2 regions of the Sellimonas catena genome follow, and region 2 is predicted to be linked to the other one. Evidence: riboswitches for the same ligand, from Rfam matches in the RefSeq annotation. Region 2 holds a riboswitch; the other holds the start of a gene.
What was found. A riboswitch is a leader RNA that binds a small molecule or an ion and turns the genes downstream of it on or off. The one in region 2 is predicted to bind cobalamin.

Region 1 (3,080 bases), on a different contig from region 2:
ATAGTTGCTGCATTTGACCGCCCGGTCCGGGGAAAAGGAAAGCTCATCTTTCAGAAAATCACTTCCGTAATTTCCCGGCACCAGACAGAGCGTCTGAATTCCTTCCTGTTTTTGTACTTTCATTTCCAGAAGGATGGTCTCCGTCAGAGCCTGCTCACTCATGGGTTCCACAATCCCCGTTGTTCCAAGGATGGAAAGACCTCCCACAATCCCAAGTCTTGGATTGAATGTCTTTTTGGCAAGCGTTTTCCCTTCCGGCGCTGAAATGGTCACCCTAAGCGTCCCGCAAAATCCAGCCTCCCCGGCTGCCTGCCGGAGAGCTTCCGTAATCATCTTCCTTGGCACCTTGTTGATGGCGGGTGCTCCCACCGGCTGTTCCAGCCCCGGCTTTGTCACCCGGCCGATCCCCTCCCCGCCTTCCAGCACAATCCGCACCGGATCCGCTTCCGGGTCCGCATCTGTTTCCTGCCGTACAGCAGACACTTTCTTTACTTCGGCAAAGACGAGCATTCCGTGGGTAATATCCGGATCATCTCCTGCATCTTTCCGGACCGCGCATGACACTGCATCGGAATGTCGCACGATCTCCTCCACTTCCAGAAGCAAGGTCTCTCCTGCCGGGACAGTGATGCGGACTTCCCGGATTTCCTCTCCGGAAAACAGCATGATTGCCGCCGCCTTTGCCGCTGCCGCCGCGCAGGTTCCCGTCGTATATCCTCTTTTCAGTTCTTTTTGTCCCTTGATGACTGTCTGCTTTTCCATCTTTATCCTTTCGGACACTCCTTTGCTTCCCTGGCGTGACGCACAAACATCTGCCGGATGCCCGGAATCTCTCCGACACCTTTTAAGACGGTACGCACTTCATATCCTTCTCTTGTCAGAATCGATTTCCAGGAATCCGCATCCTCTCCTGCCATGTCGTTTTTCGCATGGTCTCCCGCCACAATCATGAACGGCATCAGAAGAATCTTTCCGGCCTGCTGCTCTTTCAGCTTTTTCAGTACTTCCTCCATCTCCGGGAAGCCTTCTACCGTGCCGACTACCACGTTTCGGTATCCTTTCGCCCAGAAGGTATAATCGAGGGCCGGGTAGGCCGCATTGGTATGGTGCTCCGTCCCGTGGCCCATGAGCACTAATGTTTCTTCCGCTTTGAGTCCGGCATCCTCCATAATCAGGTGTACCGCCTCCTCATAATCTTCCATCGTGGCAAGGAGCGGTGCTCCAGTGCGGATCGTTTCAAATCGTTCCCGGTACGGCTCGATCTGTTCTGTCATCTTTTCGTATTCAAATCCGTGGATGATATGGGTCGGCTGGATGAGAAGATCCTCAATCCCGTCCCGCGCCATCTGCTCCATGGCTTCCTCCACATTGCAGATTCCCATCTGAAACTCCGATTTCAGTTTCTTCAAGATCATGCTGCTTGTAAACGCCCGGTACAGCGCCCGGTCCGGGAATGCCTCCGCAAGCGCCTTCTCTACTGCTCCGATCGTCTTTTCCATTGTATCCAGGTGGCTCGTTCCAAAGCTCACCGTCAAAACTGCTTTTTTCATATTTGTCCTCCCATATGGGCCTGACATCGACGACTGACACCAAAAAAGGATATGGAAAAACAGACAGTTCTTTCCTCTGCCTCTTTTCCCATATCCGTTTCTATTTCCCTTTGACGTCCTCTTTGATTCTCGTACTTGTCATAATCCCGTAACCTTTCCGAAGCATCTAAAAGCAGGTATTCTGACTTAAGGATCCGCGCTTTTCTCTCCCTTCCCATGCATCCGCACAGTGGCCTTTTCAGAGAAAGCTCCCCTCATACAGCAACGGGCATTGTTCCGGATTCTCACCGGATTCCCTTTTACTCCTTCTAACATAAGGTACTTTTAAATGATTTCTCTGTTTGATTCCTGTTTATGATACCATTGGCAAAGGCGGCTGTCAACCAGCCCCGCCCTGCGGCAGTCCGGAAGGCATTATCCGATGACCACCTGTGCCCAGCTTTCTCCGCCTTTTTCTTTCTTTACGAGAATCTTTTTGTCGATCCGGTCTTTCAGTTCAGCCACATGGGAAATAATTCCCACCAGCTTATTCCCTTCACTTAAAGAGGCAAGGGCGCGGACCGCCTTATCCAGCGCTTCCTCATCCAGTGTCCCGAACCCCTCGTCCACAAACATCGCTTCCATCCGGATACCTCCGGCCATGGACTGAATCTCATCGGAAAGCCCAAGTGCCAGGGAAAGAGATGCCTGGAAGGACTCCCCGCCTGACAGTGTATGAATGCTGCGCTGTGTACCGTTGTAATGATCGATCACATCCATATCAAGGCCGCTCTGGCTTCTCCGGTTGTCCGCTGTCTTTTTGCGGACCAGCTCATACTGACCGTCTGTCATGACAAGAAGCCTGCGGTTTGCACGAATAAGAATCCGGTCGAAATAGGCCATCTGCACATAGGTTTCCAGCATGATTTTTTCCTTTCCTCCAAGTGTGCCGTTGACCGTATCGGAAAGAACGCCGGCAATCCGGTATTCCTTCTCTGTCTCTTCCTGCTGCCTCACGGCCGCCCTCATCTTCTCAAGGGCGGACCTGTCTGCACTGAGCACCGGAAGGAGCTGTTCCTTTTCGGCAAGCAGACGCTGCTTTTTCAGGAGTGTCTCCTGTTTTTTCTGTTCCAGCTCCTCTTTTTCCCGGTGTTTCTCCTCTTCCGGCGTCTCCCGGTCTTTCTGCTGTTCCGTCCAGACACGGATGGATGCTTCGCAGGCAGAGATCTCATTTTCCGTGCTCTGGTATGCCGCTTTTGCCGCTTCCAAAGCCTCTTCTTTTTCCTGTTTTTCCAGCTCCATCTTCCGGATCACATTGCGTGCCTCTTCATAGGAATCATACGGAAGGCTCTCCCCGATTTCCTGAATCCGTTTTCCTTCTGTTTCCTGTTCTGTCCGCATGGAGGCCGTCTCCCGTTCCAGATGAAGAATGATGCCTGTCTGTTCTTCTGTCTGTTGTTCCAGCTCTTTTTCCCGCTTCTGCGCATCCTGCTTCTGCTTTTGCTGTTTGTTCAGACTTTCTTCTTTTTGCTGCAGTTCCCGTCTCCGGTT
Region 2 (13,621 bases):
ATCACACGGTACACATCCTGAAAGGACAGATCCGCATTTCCAAACAGTACCGCCGTAAAAAGTGACAGTATAAGAGCCGCAGACAGCCCAAGAATCAGAATTCCATATGTCTTTGTTTTCATCGCTCCTCTTTTCATCATGCTCCCTCTATTCGTTCAGATCCAGATCCGGATACAGGCCTCTGGCGATAGTCTCAATCCCGTCCTGCGTCCTTGTCGCACTTGCGTACATCTCACTTAACATAATCGGAACAACCCGGTCATTTTTCACGGCGCTCATGCTCTGAAAGGCTTCATCTTCCAGAATCTTATCCAGATTTTCCTGCTTCACCGTTTCCGGATCATCCCCGGTATATGGCATGTAGACGACAAAAATCACATCCGGATCTGCCGCTAAAATGTCTTCCTTTCCAACCGTGGATGCGTCCGGATTTGCAAGGCTGGCACCAAGCTGGGTCACCATGTCCCCCGCAATGCTTGCCGCGCCATAATTGGTAAAGGTATCATTCATGCTCTCCACCACCATGACAGACGGCTTTTCTTCCTGTTCTTCGGCCAGCGTTTTTACGTGTTCTACGGTCTCTTTCATTTGATTTACGATCTCTTCTGCACGGTCCTGCACATCAAAAATCTTTCCAATGTTCAGGATATCGTTATATTCATTTTCCAGAGAATCTTCTTTCACCGCGGTATTCGTATTGATATAGACATTTGTTCCTTTTTGAATCCATTCATCCGGGCTTCCAAGGTTATCCTCATCAAAAAGGGATACCCAGGAAAAAATCATATCCGGTTCCAGCATCGTCATTGTCTCTTTGGACGGTGTAAACTCGTCCAGATAGTCTGTTTTGGAAAATGCGGCTTTCTGATCATCCGGCACCTCATTATCAAGCCCTGCCGTCGCTACAATCCGGTCCTCCAGTCCAAGAGCAAGCAGCGTCTCCACCGATCCCTGGTAAACCGCTGCCACCTTTTCCGGCGCCTTCTCATAAGTCATCGTATACTCGGCGCCATCCCGGCCATAAGTCGTGATTGTCAGCGGATATTCGGTTTTTTTCGTACTCTCTGTGGTGTCCTTGCTGTCAGACGAACCGTCATCTGCAGCCTGATTGTCCTCTTTCACCTGATCAGAGCTGATTCTGCCCGCATCCCCGCTGTTGTTTCCGTCACTGCCTCCACAGGCGGAAAGTCCCACCGCCATTGTGGCTGTCAGAAGACACGCCAGTACCTTTTTCACCATGTTCTGTTTCATGTTCTCTCCTTCTTTCTTTCGGTATATTTTCCTTTCCTGTTACAGGATCTTTGGCTTACCCGTCAGATCCATATTCCTACTTACCGGAAGATTCGTTTTGCAGAACAAAAAAACCTGCTTTTTATAAGCAGGCATGACAAAAACATATGGACAGGCAAAGACCGCCGCCCATATTTTCAGATGTCTGCTTTACACGGAAGCTTCATCTTCTCTATCAAGCAGGTTTCCTGGCTTGCCTCTCCTTGCCTGTCCCGGCCTTCTCACGGCATTGCCGCAATGACATAAATTGGGACAGACTCCTTGCTTACAGTGACCGGATCGCCGGAGATTTCCACTCCGTTCCCTTTTAAAATTCATCCTCTTTGACAAAGGAATTCTTCACTTGATAAAGTTATTCAATTCTAACAGGAAATATTACAGTTCCCAATTTAGCATACTTTGGCGTCAATTGCAACCGCAGTTCCCACCGGACATTCTCCCTATGCTTTTTTCTAAAAGCCAGTGCAGAATCTCAGCAAACTCTTCCATGTAATAGTTGCTCCGGTCTTTCTTCCAGAACATGCAATAATTACGCAGAAACGGCTTCCCATCCTTATAAATCGGAATCCGGAGAAAGACGCGTCTTTTCCGCTCCCTCCTCTATCTTCTGATAATATGTTTCTCCATATTGCTGAAGCTGTCAGTCAAGGTAAAATTGTTCTCAATGCCTTCTGTCAGATAGATTTCTCCATCTTCTGTCATCAGAATCATGTCAAATCCCTCATGAGATTTCCAGTATTCCTGCGCACCTTCCAGTCCTTTTACGAACATGGAGGTGGAAAGGGCATCTCCCGTCTTTCCTTCCTCGGTCACAATCGTCACAGAAGCCAGTCCGTTATCCACCGGATATCCGGTCTTCGGATCAAGGATATGTCCGTATCGTTTTCCGTCCTCTCCGGTAAAATACCTCTCATAATTTCCGGAGGTCACCACGGCACAGTCTGACACTTCCAGTACACCGACTTCTCCGTCCCCGTAAGGACTCCGTATAGCAAGCCGCCAGTCATTTCCATCCGGTCTGGATCCCACGGTCTGAACATTGCCGCCGATATTTAGAAGGGCAGACGTTACCCCGCTTTCTTTTACAATCTCTGCTGTCAGATCACCGGCATAGCCTTTTCCTACCGCTCCCAAATCCAGTTCCATACCTTCCGGCAGGTGTATTTTCTGCCCGTTCAGCTCCACTTTTTCGTAGCCGACCCGGCTAAGAAGCGACTGAATCTCCTCATTTCCCGGAATCCGGTTTTCGTCAGTTGTAAACCCCCATGCAGTCAGCACCGGATAAATCGTAGGTTCCAACGCCCCATCGGTCTCTTTTGCCATTTCCAGGGCAAAGCTGACAACACCTGCTGTATCCTCACTGAGCGTCACCACATTTCCATTACTGTGATTGACCGCGTAAATTTCGCTGTTTTCATCCGTGACGGACCACTCGGACTCCAGTGTATGAATCTCTTTCTCCGCCTTTTCCAGCGCTTCGCCGGCATTGTCCCCGTAAGCGGTAAAGGTCATATAGGTATCCATGGCGAAAAACTCTTTTCTGGATTCCTCCTGACTATTGCCGCCTGTATTCTGTGCTCCCTGACATGCCGTCAAAGCAAGACTGCACAGAAGCACAAACGCTGCTGTCCCTGTACGGTAGTTATTTTCTGTCTTATATCTTCTCATGTCTGAACCGCCTTTTACATTGCTTTTAATGAGATTTTATATATTATTATTCGGTACGAAGTGCTGTCACCGGATCACTCTTTGCAGCTTTTCTGGAAGGAATCAATCCGCCAAGCAGCGTAAGTACGACACTTAACGCGATCAGAATCAGTGCCGGCACTACAGGGAGCACGGCGCTTACCTCATTCGTATCTGCAAGGTGATGGATCAGGGCATTTCCCGGTATGAGAATCAGAAGGGAAAGCCCGATTCCAATCAGTCCGGCACAAAGTCCGATGATAAAGGTTTCCGCATTGAATACCTGGGAAATATTTGCCTTTGAGGCTCCGATGGCCCGCAGGATTCCAATTTCCTTTTTCCTCTCCAGCACGCTGATGTAGGTAATGACACCGATCATGATGGAAGAAACCACCAGAGAAATGGCCACAAAGGCGATCAGTACATAGCTGATAATATCGATAATATCCGTAACCGAAGACATAAGAGTACCAACCATATCTGTGTAGGTGATCACCTGCTCGTCTTTTCCCTGTGCCTCCATCTGACTATTATAGCCGTCCAGAATCTTTACGACTTCTTCTTTGCCCTCAAAATCCTTTGGATAAATGGCAATACCTGTCGGGACATCAAAATCCACATATCCCAGATTTCTTAAATTACTGTCATAGGAAGTCTCTCCCGTAGACTGCATGGACATCATCAGCTCGGAGAGCTCCTCCTCACTCATGTTCATTTCAAACGCATTGGCAAAGGCGTCTGCATCGATGGTCATGGCATCTCCCATGGCCTCCTGAAGGCTCGTTCCCACCCGGCTCATTGCTCTTTGCATCACCGTCTCCATTCCGGCGCTTATCCGGCTTACCACCTGGCTCATGGCAGAACTGATCTGGGTTTCCAGCGCGTCTGAAATAGCTCCTGTATAGGCGCCCATAACCTCTTTCATATAGCTCTCAAGGGCCGTACCAACCTGCGACTGCAGGCTCTCCATATCAACTATCTCCGAAATTCCGGAGGAAAGCGCTTCTTTCCCCGCATCTGTATTCAGGTAGCTGACAAAATAGTCATCCATCTTTGTCAGATCCGGCAGCTGATTCTTTTCTGCGTAATCCAGATATCCGGCTACCATCTCCCGGGCAATCTTCTGAAGCTGCTCTGTAGTGATGGAAATATCCTGTACAGAATCAAAGATCCTGCTGCCCCAACTGTTGATGATCTCTGCCGCAGCCGGTGTCTGAAGGTATTCCAGAAGATATTCATCAAACCTCTCCGAATCCGTATATCCATGCTCCGACGCATACTCCATAAAACCGCTTAAAACTTCATGGAAGAGGTTCTGAATCTGTTCAACCGATGCGGTGACGCCGCCGTTTGATTCAATGATCTCCAGAATATTTTCTTTGAGAATCTTCTGTGCGTCCGTACTTTTCAAATATCCTGCAAAGTCTTCGCTCAGCCCCGAATAATCTGCCTCCGGATGCTCTTTTGCGTAGTCCTGATAGCCGGAAATCAGATTTCCCGCCAGTTTTGTCATCCCTTCCGCCGAAACAGTCAGGTTCAGATTCCCCATCAGATCATTCAGATTCAGACTGCCTGCATCCGGAAGCTCGATCTGGATTCCGGAAAGATCCACCATTCCGGAAAGGTCCAGAGTGTTTCCATCCATCTGGAACAGGTCGGAAAAATCCACTGTCCCGGAAAGGCTGCCTGAGAGCGCATCGCTGTTGAACTGAAAAGCATTTTCCAGTGCATTCGTATTGACGGTAAATAACGAGTTCATATCCAGCCCGTTCTGGCTTTCTGTCTCACCGAACGCCTCCCCGGTAAAGACATTGACGTCTGGATTCGCAATCTGCTGTTTTACGATCTCACTGTCTTCCGCCTCTTCTGCCACATGCCGGGTCAAAGAAGACGGGTAGCCGATTCCGGAAGAAAGTGCCACTGCATTGGCATCTTCTGCAGGCTGGACAACACCTACTACCTTGAGATCTTCCCCGTTTTTCACGAGATCTTTCATATAGGTTTCATTGCCGGATTTGTCTGTCCAGACACCATACTGACTGTCGTACGTATAATAGTCCGCACTGTTGACCAGTTTAAAGGTAATACCGAGAAAATCTTCATAGGAATAGCTTCCCATATTTTCCGGTGTTTCGATATCTTCTTCATTGATAAACTGCCGGATCATCTCATCCAGTTCCACAGCATCCCGAAGTCCGAGTGTATAAAGCATAAAGTCACTGACGTTCCCGTTTGCCGTCAGGACGACCACACACTCATTATAATTCTCCGGCCATCGACCGGCCTTTACATCGTACTGCTCTTTATAGAGATTTTCATTTTCCGGCATTTCATAAAACATGTCCGTACTCATCATGGAGGACATCATACTGTTGGACCCGGAGGCTGATCCGAATCCAAGTGCATCAAATGAGCGGTCCGGATTCACCTGCCGGATGGAATCTCCATCTTCACGGTAAATCTGTGGAGATACAGAATAAGAGTATTCCACCGCATTGGTATAGTCTTTGATATCACTCTCACCGCTCTCCAGATACTTTTTTAAGGATTCCAGATCATTGGAATCCATGGTAGAAAACATATTGCTGACCATCTGGATCACATCCACATCGCCGGCCTCTTTCTCTTCCCCGCCTCCGTCTCCGAGCATGGCGGTCATATCAATCCCCGTGCTCTGGATTTCGAGCGGATACTCCGAAAGTGTATCCTCTTCCACTGACTGAATATACTGATTGACACCTGTAGAAAGCGCAAGAATCAATGCAATTCCGATAATTCCGATTGATCCCGCAAAGGAGGTCAGAAGCGTCCGCGCCTTTTTTGTCCTCAGATTATTAAAACTAAGGGATAATGCAGTCAGAAGTGACATGGATGATTTTCCCATGTTCTGATGCTCCGGCTGCTTCATTGCAGTTTCATCCACCTCATATGGATTGGAATCCGACCGGATCCTGCCATCTTTCAGATTAACGATCCGGGTCGCGTACTCCTCTGCCAGCTCCGGGTTATGGGTGACCATGACAACCAGCCGGTCCTTGGCCACTTCCCTTAAAAGATCCATTACCTGGACACTCGTCGCGCTGTCCAGCGCCCCCGTCGGCTCATCCGCCAGCAGGATATCCGGGTCATTGACAAGGGCACGCGCAATCGCAACCCTTTGCATCTGTCCTCCGGAAAGCTGGTTCGGTTTTTTATGTACCTGTTCTCCAAGTCCGACCTCTTCCAGCGCCTTCTGAGCCCTCTCGCGCCTTTCAGCTTTCCCGACTCCGGAAATCGTAAGTGCAAGCTCTACATTTGCCAGAATCGTCTGATGTGGAATCAGATTGTAGCTTTGAAAAACGAATCCGATCGTATGGTTTCTGTAGGAATCCCAGTCTCTGTCCTTATACTTATTTGTCGATATTCCGTTGATAATCAGGTCTCCGCTGTCATAACGGTCCAGCCCTCCGACAATATTCAGAAGTGTCGTTTTTCCGGAGCCGCTCGGTCCGAGGATCGCGACAAATTCATTGTCTCTTAAATTCAGACTAACATCATCAAGTGCTTTCTGCACCAGTTTCCCCGTCCGGTACTCCTTTCGTATGTGTTTGATCTGAAGCATATACGTTCTCCTTTTTTGTCATTCTTAAATCCAGTGAAAATACTCTCTCTGATAGCGTGCTTTCTCCCCCGTCATCAGAAGAATGTCATCGCAAAGCGCCAGAACCTTTCCTTTCTCCCGAAGCGAGTCCGTCTTTACCGTACTCATCAGCTCCTCGATCAATGCATAGGCTGCCTGTTTTTTCTCCTCCGGATATCCGGTCATCGGCTCTTCAAATTTTCGGCTTTTCTGATAGACCTCACGTATCAAAAGCTCCTCCCTGGCCATGGAAAGCCTGTCCTGCGGAATCTCACCCTTTATCACTGCGCGATAGCATAAATAAAGAAGCCTCGCATCGTTCAGCGCATTATGAAGTGCTCCATCCACCGAGACATTCAGGATTCTTCCCATCTTTTCCAGGGAAAGACTCCCGTCCTTTCCAAATAAAGTAAAAAATAACTGAAGCGAAATATCCCTCATTCCTTCACCGATCCGGTACAGCTCCTCTTCCTCTTCATTCAGAAGCAGATTATCCAGAAAGACCGGCTTATCCGCGCTTCCAAAGACAAAGGTCTGCCGGATGTTCCATTTACGATACAGATCCAGCACTTCACGAAAAACCCGGCCGAATCCAGGCGCGTGGTCGACTTCCACCTGCCTGAGTCCTGTCAGCTCCATGCAGTATGGATTCAGCACAGTATTAAATTTAGGGCGTACAAGAGAATAGTATGATTCTTTTTCCTTCATACTTTTCCTCTCAACGATCAATATCCCGACGGAAATGATTTCCGTCGGGTATTTATTCTGATCCCCTGTATTATATTCCAGATCCAGAAACGCGATATAATTTCCAAGTCTCTCCTTCTGCCAGCCCTGCAGGCCCTGCATGGAAATCCGCCTGATTGACCGGATCTGTCCTTTATATTTTCGTTTAACCGCCGGTATGGACTGCTGCCCTTTTACGAGCTTGACACTTTCATCTTTCAGTGTAATCTCATACCACTTGTTGTCATGTTCTTTCCGGTATCTGTTCATCGTTTCACTCCTGTCATGATGTACAACCATATTATATGGTCTGTATCCGGAAAAATCAAGTAGTATGCCGGACCTACTGATTTGACTGGCTGGAAATCAGTGTCACTGTAATATCCTGGGAGGTGTATTCCCCGTCTGATCCTGCGGACTGTACAGTCAGCGTAACATCTTCACCTGCACGGTAGTAGCCCAGTTCATTCTGAAGATCGCTGGTATCTGAGATGGTTGTTCCATTCAACGCGGTAATAATATATCCACGCTTCAGGTCGGAATCTGTATTATCCTGTGTAAGACCTGTAATATAAACGCCCTGTGGCATTCCGTAACGTTCTGCCGTTGTCTCATCGATATCCATTACCTGAACTCCGAGACTTCCCTGTTCCTCTTCACTGACTCTTGTCTTTGTCTGCTGGTTCATCAGATTCTGAATAATATCAGAAACTTCGGAAACCGGAATGGCATATCCCATACCCTCTACAGACGAATCACTGATCTTCGCACAGTTGATGCCGATGACCTCACCTTTTGTATTCAGAAGCGCGCCGCCGCTGTTACCAGGGTTGATCGCTGCGTTTGTCTGAATCAGAGTTCCGTCATATCCGCTGATCTCTCTGTCCTTGGCACTTACAATTCCGTTCGTTACGGACTGTCCGTATCCAAGTGCGTTACCGATTGCAATGACTTCCTCTCCAACCTGCAGTGCATCAGAATCGCCAAGAGTTGCTGTCTTGATTGCTGACTTTGTATCACTGCTGATGCTGTCAAGCGGAACAGCTACAACCGCAAGGTCTTTATCGGAATCGGAACCCTTGATATTGGCTTCCAGGCTGGTGTTGTCATTAAATGTTACCGTCAGGGTATTTGCATTCTCTACTACATGAGCATTCGTCACAATCAGAAGCTCTGTATCATTCTCTCCGATGATAATACCGGAACCTACACTCGTGGATTCCTGCTGGGATGTACCGCCGAAGAAGTTCTGTACTTCTTCCACTGACATATTCTGGATCGATACAACAAACGGCATGCTCGCTTTGACCAGATCCGTCAGATCTGTATCGGTTGTCCCTGAGGAGACCTGTGTCAGACTTGCTGTATCCGCCCGCGCAATCTGATTGGAAGAGCTGCCGCTTCCGCCCACCAGATAATTGACTCCATAAAATGCTCCTCCTGCTATGCCGCCAAAGAGAACGGCCAGTCCTGTAACTGCCGCGACCGTCTTGACGCCTTTTCTCTTCTTTGGGGACTTCTTGTGCGGATCCTGCTCCGGAGTCTGCTGTCCATATGGATAAAAAGAATCCTGCTGGTAATTCTGCTGATAATCGTTCCGGTAATTCTGATATCCTTCGTATCCCTGTGACTGATCATTTGTCATATTGTCTTTGTTCTCTTCAGTATTTTTATGGAAATTGAAAAACTGTTTTTTCATAATTATGCACTTCCTTTTTTTATCCTTGTTTCCTTTTTACATCTATTACTATAATGTCTCATTGTGGTGATCATGTGATGAAATTTTGAAAAAAGTATGTCCTGTCACTTTTTCTTATTTTTTCCTAAAGTTGCTGAAAAGCAAATAGAAATCCGATATAATGAAATAAGAATATGATACTTTTGCATTCTATATTTATAAGGAGGGAATTGCATTTTATGAGTCGAAAAAGAAGACGTTCTTCTTCCCGGAAGAAATCCATGGTTCTTCCCGTGATCCTGATTGTGGCAGTCATTGTCATAATCGCAGCAGGAGTATTTCTTTTCTTCCGTCTGCGCGGTACAGGAGAGAATCCTTCCGATATTCTGAAGAATTATTTTTCCTATATCACTTCACAGGATTATGAAAAGATGTACAATCTTGTAGATGCCGGGGATGTCTCCAAAGATGATTTCATTTCAAGGAACCAGAACATTTACGAAGGAATCGGCTGTTCCGATGTCAAAGTAGAGATCAAATCCGAAGAAAAGGACAGTGTTTCCTATTCGGTTACTTTGACAACGCTCGCAGGCGAAATTTCTTATGATAATACCGCTCGCTTTACAACTGACAGTGAAAAAGAAACCGTCCTTGTCTGGGATGACAGCGTGATCTTTCCAGAGCTGACTTCGACGGATAAAGTCAGAATCTACACCGATGAGGCCGCACGAGGCCAGATCCTTGACAGAAACAATGTCGTACTTGCAGGTACCGGCACCGCCTATTCCGTCGGTCTTGTTCCTGGAGAGATGAATGAAGATCATTCTGCGGACGTTGAGACACTGGCAGAACTTCTCGGGATGACCAGTGACGCCATCGAATCCGAACTCTCACAGGGCTGGGTGACAGATGACTCTTTCGTGCCGCTGACAACCATCTCCGCTTCCGACGCCGACCTGCGAAGACAGCTGCTTGAAGTTTCCGGCGTGATGCTCTCTACTGTAGAAGTCAGAAACTACCCTTACGGAGAAGCCGCCGCACATCTGATCGGATACGTGTCCAGCGTCACTGCCGAAGATCTGGAAGAACATCCGGACGAAGGATACTCTTCTGACAGCGTCATCGGAAAAAGCGGGCTGGAATCTCTGTACGAGGACGAACTCCGCGGACAAAGCGGTTATACCATAGTCATCGAAGATGAAAACGGGGAACAGAAGTCTGTTCTCGCCTATCAGGAAAAGACAGATGGTGAGGATATCCGGCTGACCATTGATATTACACTGCAGCAGTCTCTGTACGAACAGTTCCAGGAAGATGAAGGATGCTCCGTCGCTATGAACCCGTACACCGGCGAGGTGCTTGCCCTTGTAAGTACACCATCCTACGACACAAACCAGTTCATTCTCGGTCTTACTACCGATCAGTGGGATACGCTGAACAATGACGAAAGCCAGCCTCTTTACAACCGCTTCCGTCAGACCTTCGCTCCGGGCTCCACGTTGAAGCCGTTTACAGCAGCCATCGGTCTGGCAGAAGGAACAATCGATCCGAATCAGGATTATGGAAGCAATGGCACAAGCTGGCAGAAAGACTCCAGCTGGGGCAGCTACTATGTCACTACTCTGCAGGACTATTCACCGGGTACTCTGGAAAATGCACTGATTTACTCAGATAACATTTTCTTTGCAAAAGCGGCTCTGAATCTCGGAGCAGACAAGTTTACCGCCGGTCTGGACAAATTCGGTTTCAATCAGGTTGTTCCGTTTGAGATCAAGATGTCCCAGTCCCAGTACGACAACGACGGCTCCATCACCGAGGAGATTCAGCTTGCCGACAGCGGTTACGGACAGGGACAGGTACTGGCCAATCCGCTTCATCTGGCTGTCATGTATACGGCCTTTTCCAATAACGGAAGCATGATTCAGCCTTACCTGATTTACAAAGACAATCCGTCCGCTACCGTTTGGATTGAAAACGCGATCTCTCAGGAGAATACATCCATTCTCACAGAAGATCTGAAATCCGTAGTCAACAACCGGGCCGGCTCCGGCTATGCGGCACACCGCAACGATACGGAACTAGCAGGAAAAACCGGAACTGCGGAGCTCAAATCCGAGCAGGGAACTACCGGTCAGGAAATCGGCTGGTTCAGCGTCTTCACCACCGACCCGAACGCAACCAAACCAGTACTGCTTGTCAGCATGGTGGAACATGTAGAAGATAAAGGCGGAAGTACGTATGTTGTAGAGAAGGACGATGCTGTGTTGGATGAGTATCTGGGATCATGATGGATGAAGCGGGGAAATGATGATTTTGAAATTTCAGGGGAAGGTGTGACTCATGCGAGTCAAACCTTCCCCTGTTTAGAACCGTCTATTTCCTGACGGCCCCTTGTCTTATTATTCTACTTTTTCTTTTACTACAGTAACCTGACAACGCTTTTTATAACAGGCAATGCCGTACTTCAGAATCGAGTGGCAGCCCTCTTCCCGTAATTCTTCCGCATATCTGTTTTTATCGATTTGAGCAATGGCTTCCCGGCAGACGACTTCAAACTGACTTTCCTCTGCATATTTGACTTCTATAATTATGCCAAGTTCCTTTTCTTCATCGTAAATCCAGATATCGCTGTATCCATTTCCGGATTCCTTATTGGATTTCAAAATCCAGCCATCTTTATACCCCAGTATTCCAAGAAGGATGCCGTGGTAAAAGTTTTCTTTCAATGTCTTTTGTACAAACGTATCCCGAGTGCTGATGGATTTCTTTAAATAAGAACTAAAGAGCTTCTCTACTTCGGCAGCATTCCCCTGCTCCAATGCATTGCAGAAAGATTCCAGAAGTTTCCCGTCCTTTGAAACTTCTTTCTTAAACATCGCCATAATCTGTCTGATGAAGATACTTCTAATCTCCAGATTTGGAATTACCAGCTTATATCGATCACCATCTGCAGGCTCTTGTCTGGTCAGATACCCGGTCATAAAAAGCATACTCCATAAGTGATTCACAGAATCATAAATCTCATGATACGTCAAATCCTCATGAATTTCTTTCTCTACTTCCTTCCCATCAATCAGCGCTTCCATTTCACCTTTCATCACTCCATTTCCCATCTTTTCAATGAAGTGACGTACCACGTCATTTCCGCTCGTATTGATCCAGTAATTTTTTGGCGCAGCGTCTTTATCATCTATCAAAGTTAGCAACCCCCATTTCAAATGGGGGTTTAATTTTAACCCCTCCAGGGTATAGTACTGGTATCCGCTAAAGCGGGTTCGCAGACACCTTGCTACTGGCAGCCTCCCATGGAAGGCTCTTTTATTTCATTCCATCTTCCAGTTTATCGTTTTCCTCTTGTTCCTTTATATATTGGCGTATTGTTTCTTCATTTACATTGCCGATTGTAGCAACGTAATATCCTCTTGCCCAGAAATGTCGATCTGCATATTTAGGTCTGAGTTCCGGATGTCTGTCGAAAAACATTAATGCACTCTTTCCCTTTAAATATGCTACAACTTCGGAAACACATAATTTTGGTGGAATTGCTACATACATATGCACATGGTCTTTGCACACTTTCCCTTCTATGAGACTAATTCCTTTCATTTCACATAATTTGGGAATGATTTCCACTAAATCTTTTTTATTTGCTCCATACATTATTTTTCTTCTGTATTTTGGAATAAACACAATATGGTAGGTGCAATTCCATCTCGTATGTTGTATACTTGTATTGTCCATTTGGATACCTCCTATGTCTGACGTTATGGCTGCGAACCCACAACATTATAACATAGGAGGTTTTTCCTATGGTACCTTATGTAACGCTACGGCTTCGCCTATTCCCCCATCTCAGATGGGGGTTTGCGAATTATTCAATCATCACAATAACTGATGACGTCCCACGGGCAGTAGACATCCAACGTTCCAAAATGATAGCCATCATACCACTCCCGGACAGTCTGAACTTTCGCTTCCTGTCCATAATATGCCAGCATTTCCTTTACTTCACTGTCCGTAAACCCAAAATATTCATCAAACCGAACGTCTGTAATAGAATAAATCTTGAAATTATTTAGTCCAGTAAAAATACTCTCCTTTGCCACGCGCAGGCAACCTGTCAGCACTGCAAAATAGAGGCTGGAGTTCGTTTTCAAAACCTGCTGAAGCAGATTTCTCATCAAAAACACCATTTCATTATAATATCCCTGCTCGTTGGCTTTTGACAGCGGAACATCATACTCATCAATCAGAAGGATCACTTTTTTCTCATAGTGTTTCTCCAAAAGTGAAGAAAGGGTCTTTAAACTTCCCATCAATACTGAATCCGACATTGCGAAACTGCCCCTCTGTTCATGGTCTGTACAGACTAGCTGTTCATACTGCCGACGTTCCACTTCATTCAGTTTTGGACTGGATTTAAGAAGTTCATAAAACCGAAGTGCTTCATTTCCAATCACAGAACATAAAAGTGTACGTGCAACATCATAGTCGGATCCTTCCACATCCTTCAGACTGATAGAAATCACAGGAAACTTTCCCATATACTCTTCACAGATCTCTTTCTCCTCCGAAATCTTCAAACCATCAAACAGCGCCCGATTACCGCCGATTTCAAAAAA

Region 1: it holds a riboswitch for cobalamin, as region 2 does, so the genes downstream of both, Selli1_RS15145 (sirohydrochlorin cobaltochelatase) here and Selli1_RS12785 (ABC transporter substrate-binding protein) in region 2, are expected to answer to the same signal.

Annotation. Positions count from the first base shown of each region.
Region 1 covers NZ_BSBO01000037.1:29,755-32,834, forward strand. The annotation lists gene cbiD (cobalt-precorrin-5B (C(1))-methyltransferase CbiD) at 1-762, opposite strand, end outside; gene Selli1_RS15145 (sirohydrochlorin cobaltochelatase) at 765-1,550, opposite strand; cobalamin riboswitch at 1,705-1,891, opposite strand; gene Selli1_RS15150 (SbcC/MukB-like Walker B domain-containing protein) at 1,965-3,080, opposite strand, start outside.
Region 2 covers NZ_BSBO01000027.1:28,408-42,028, reverse strand. The annotation lists gene Selli1_RS12790 (FecCD family ABC transporter permease) at 1-122, opposite strand, end outside; gene Selli1_RS12785 (ABC transporter substrate-binding protein) at 148-1,251, opposite strand; cobalamin riboswitch at 1,452-1,652, opposite strand; gene Selli1_RS12780 (FAD:protein FMN transferase) at 1,891-2,958, opposite strand; gene Selli1_RS12775 (ABC transporter ATP-binding protein/permease) at 3,005-6,577, opposite strand; gene Selli1_RS12770 (3'-5' exonuclease) at 6,602-7,591, opposite strand; gene Selli1_RS12765 (S1C family serine protease) at 7,665-9,020, opposite strand; gene Selli1_RS12760 (penicillin-binding transpeptidase domain-containing protein) at 9,239-11,287, shown strand; gene Selli1_RS12755 (PD-(D/E)XK nuclease domain-containing protein) at 11,399-12,196, opposite strand; gene tnpA (IS200/IS605 family transposase) at 12,318-12,740, opposite strand; partial or broken gene Selli1_RS12745 (AAA family ATPase) at 12,881-13,621, opposite strand, start outside.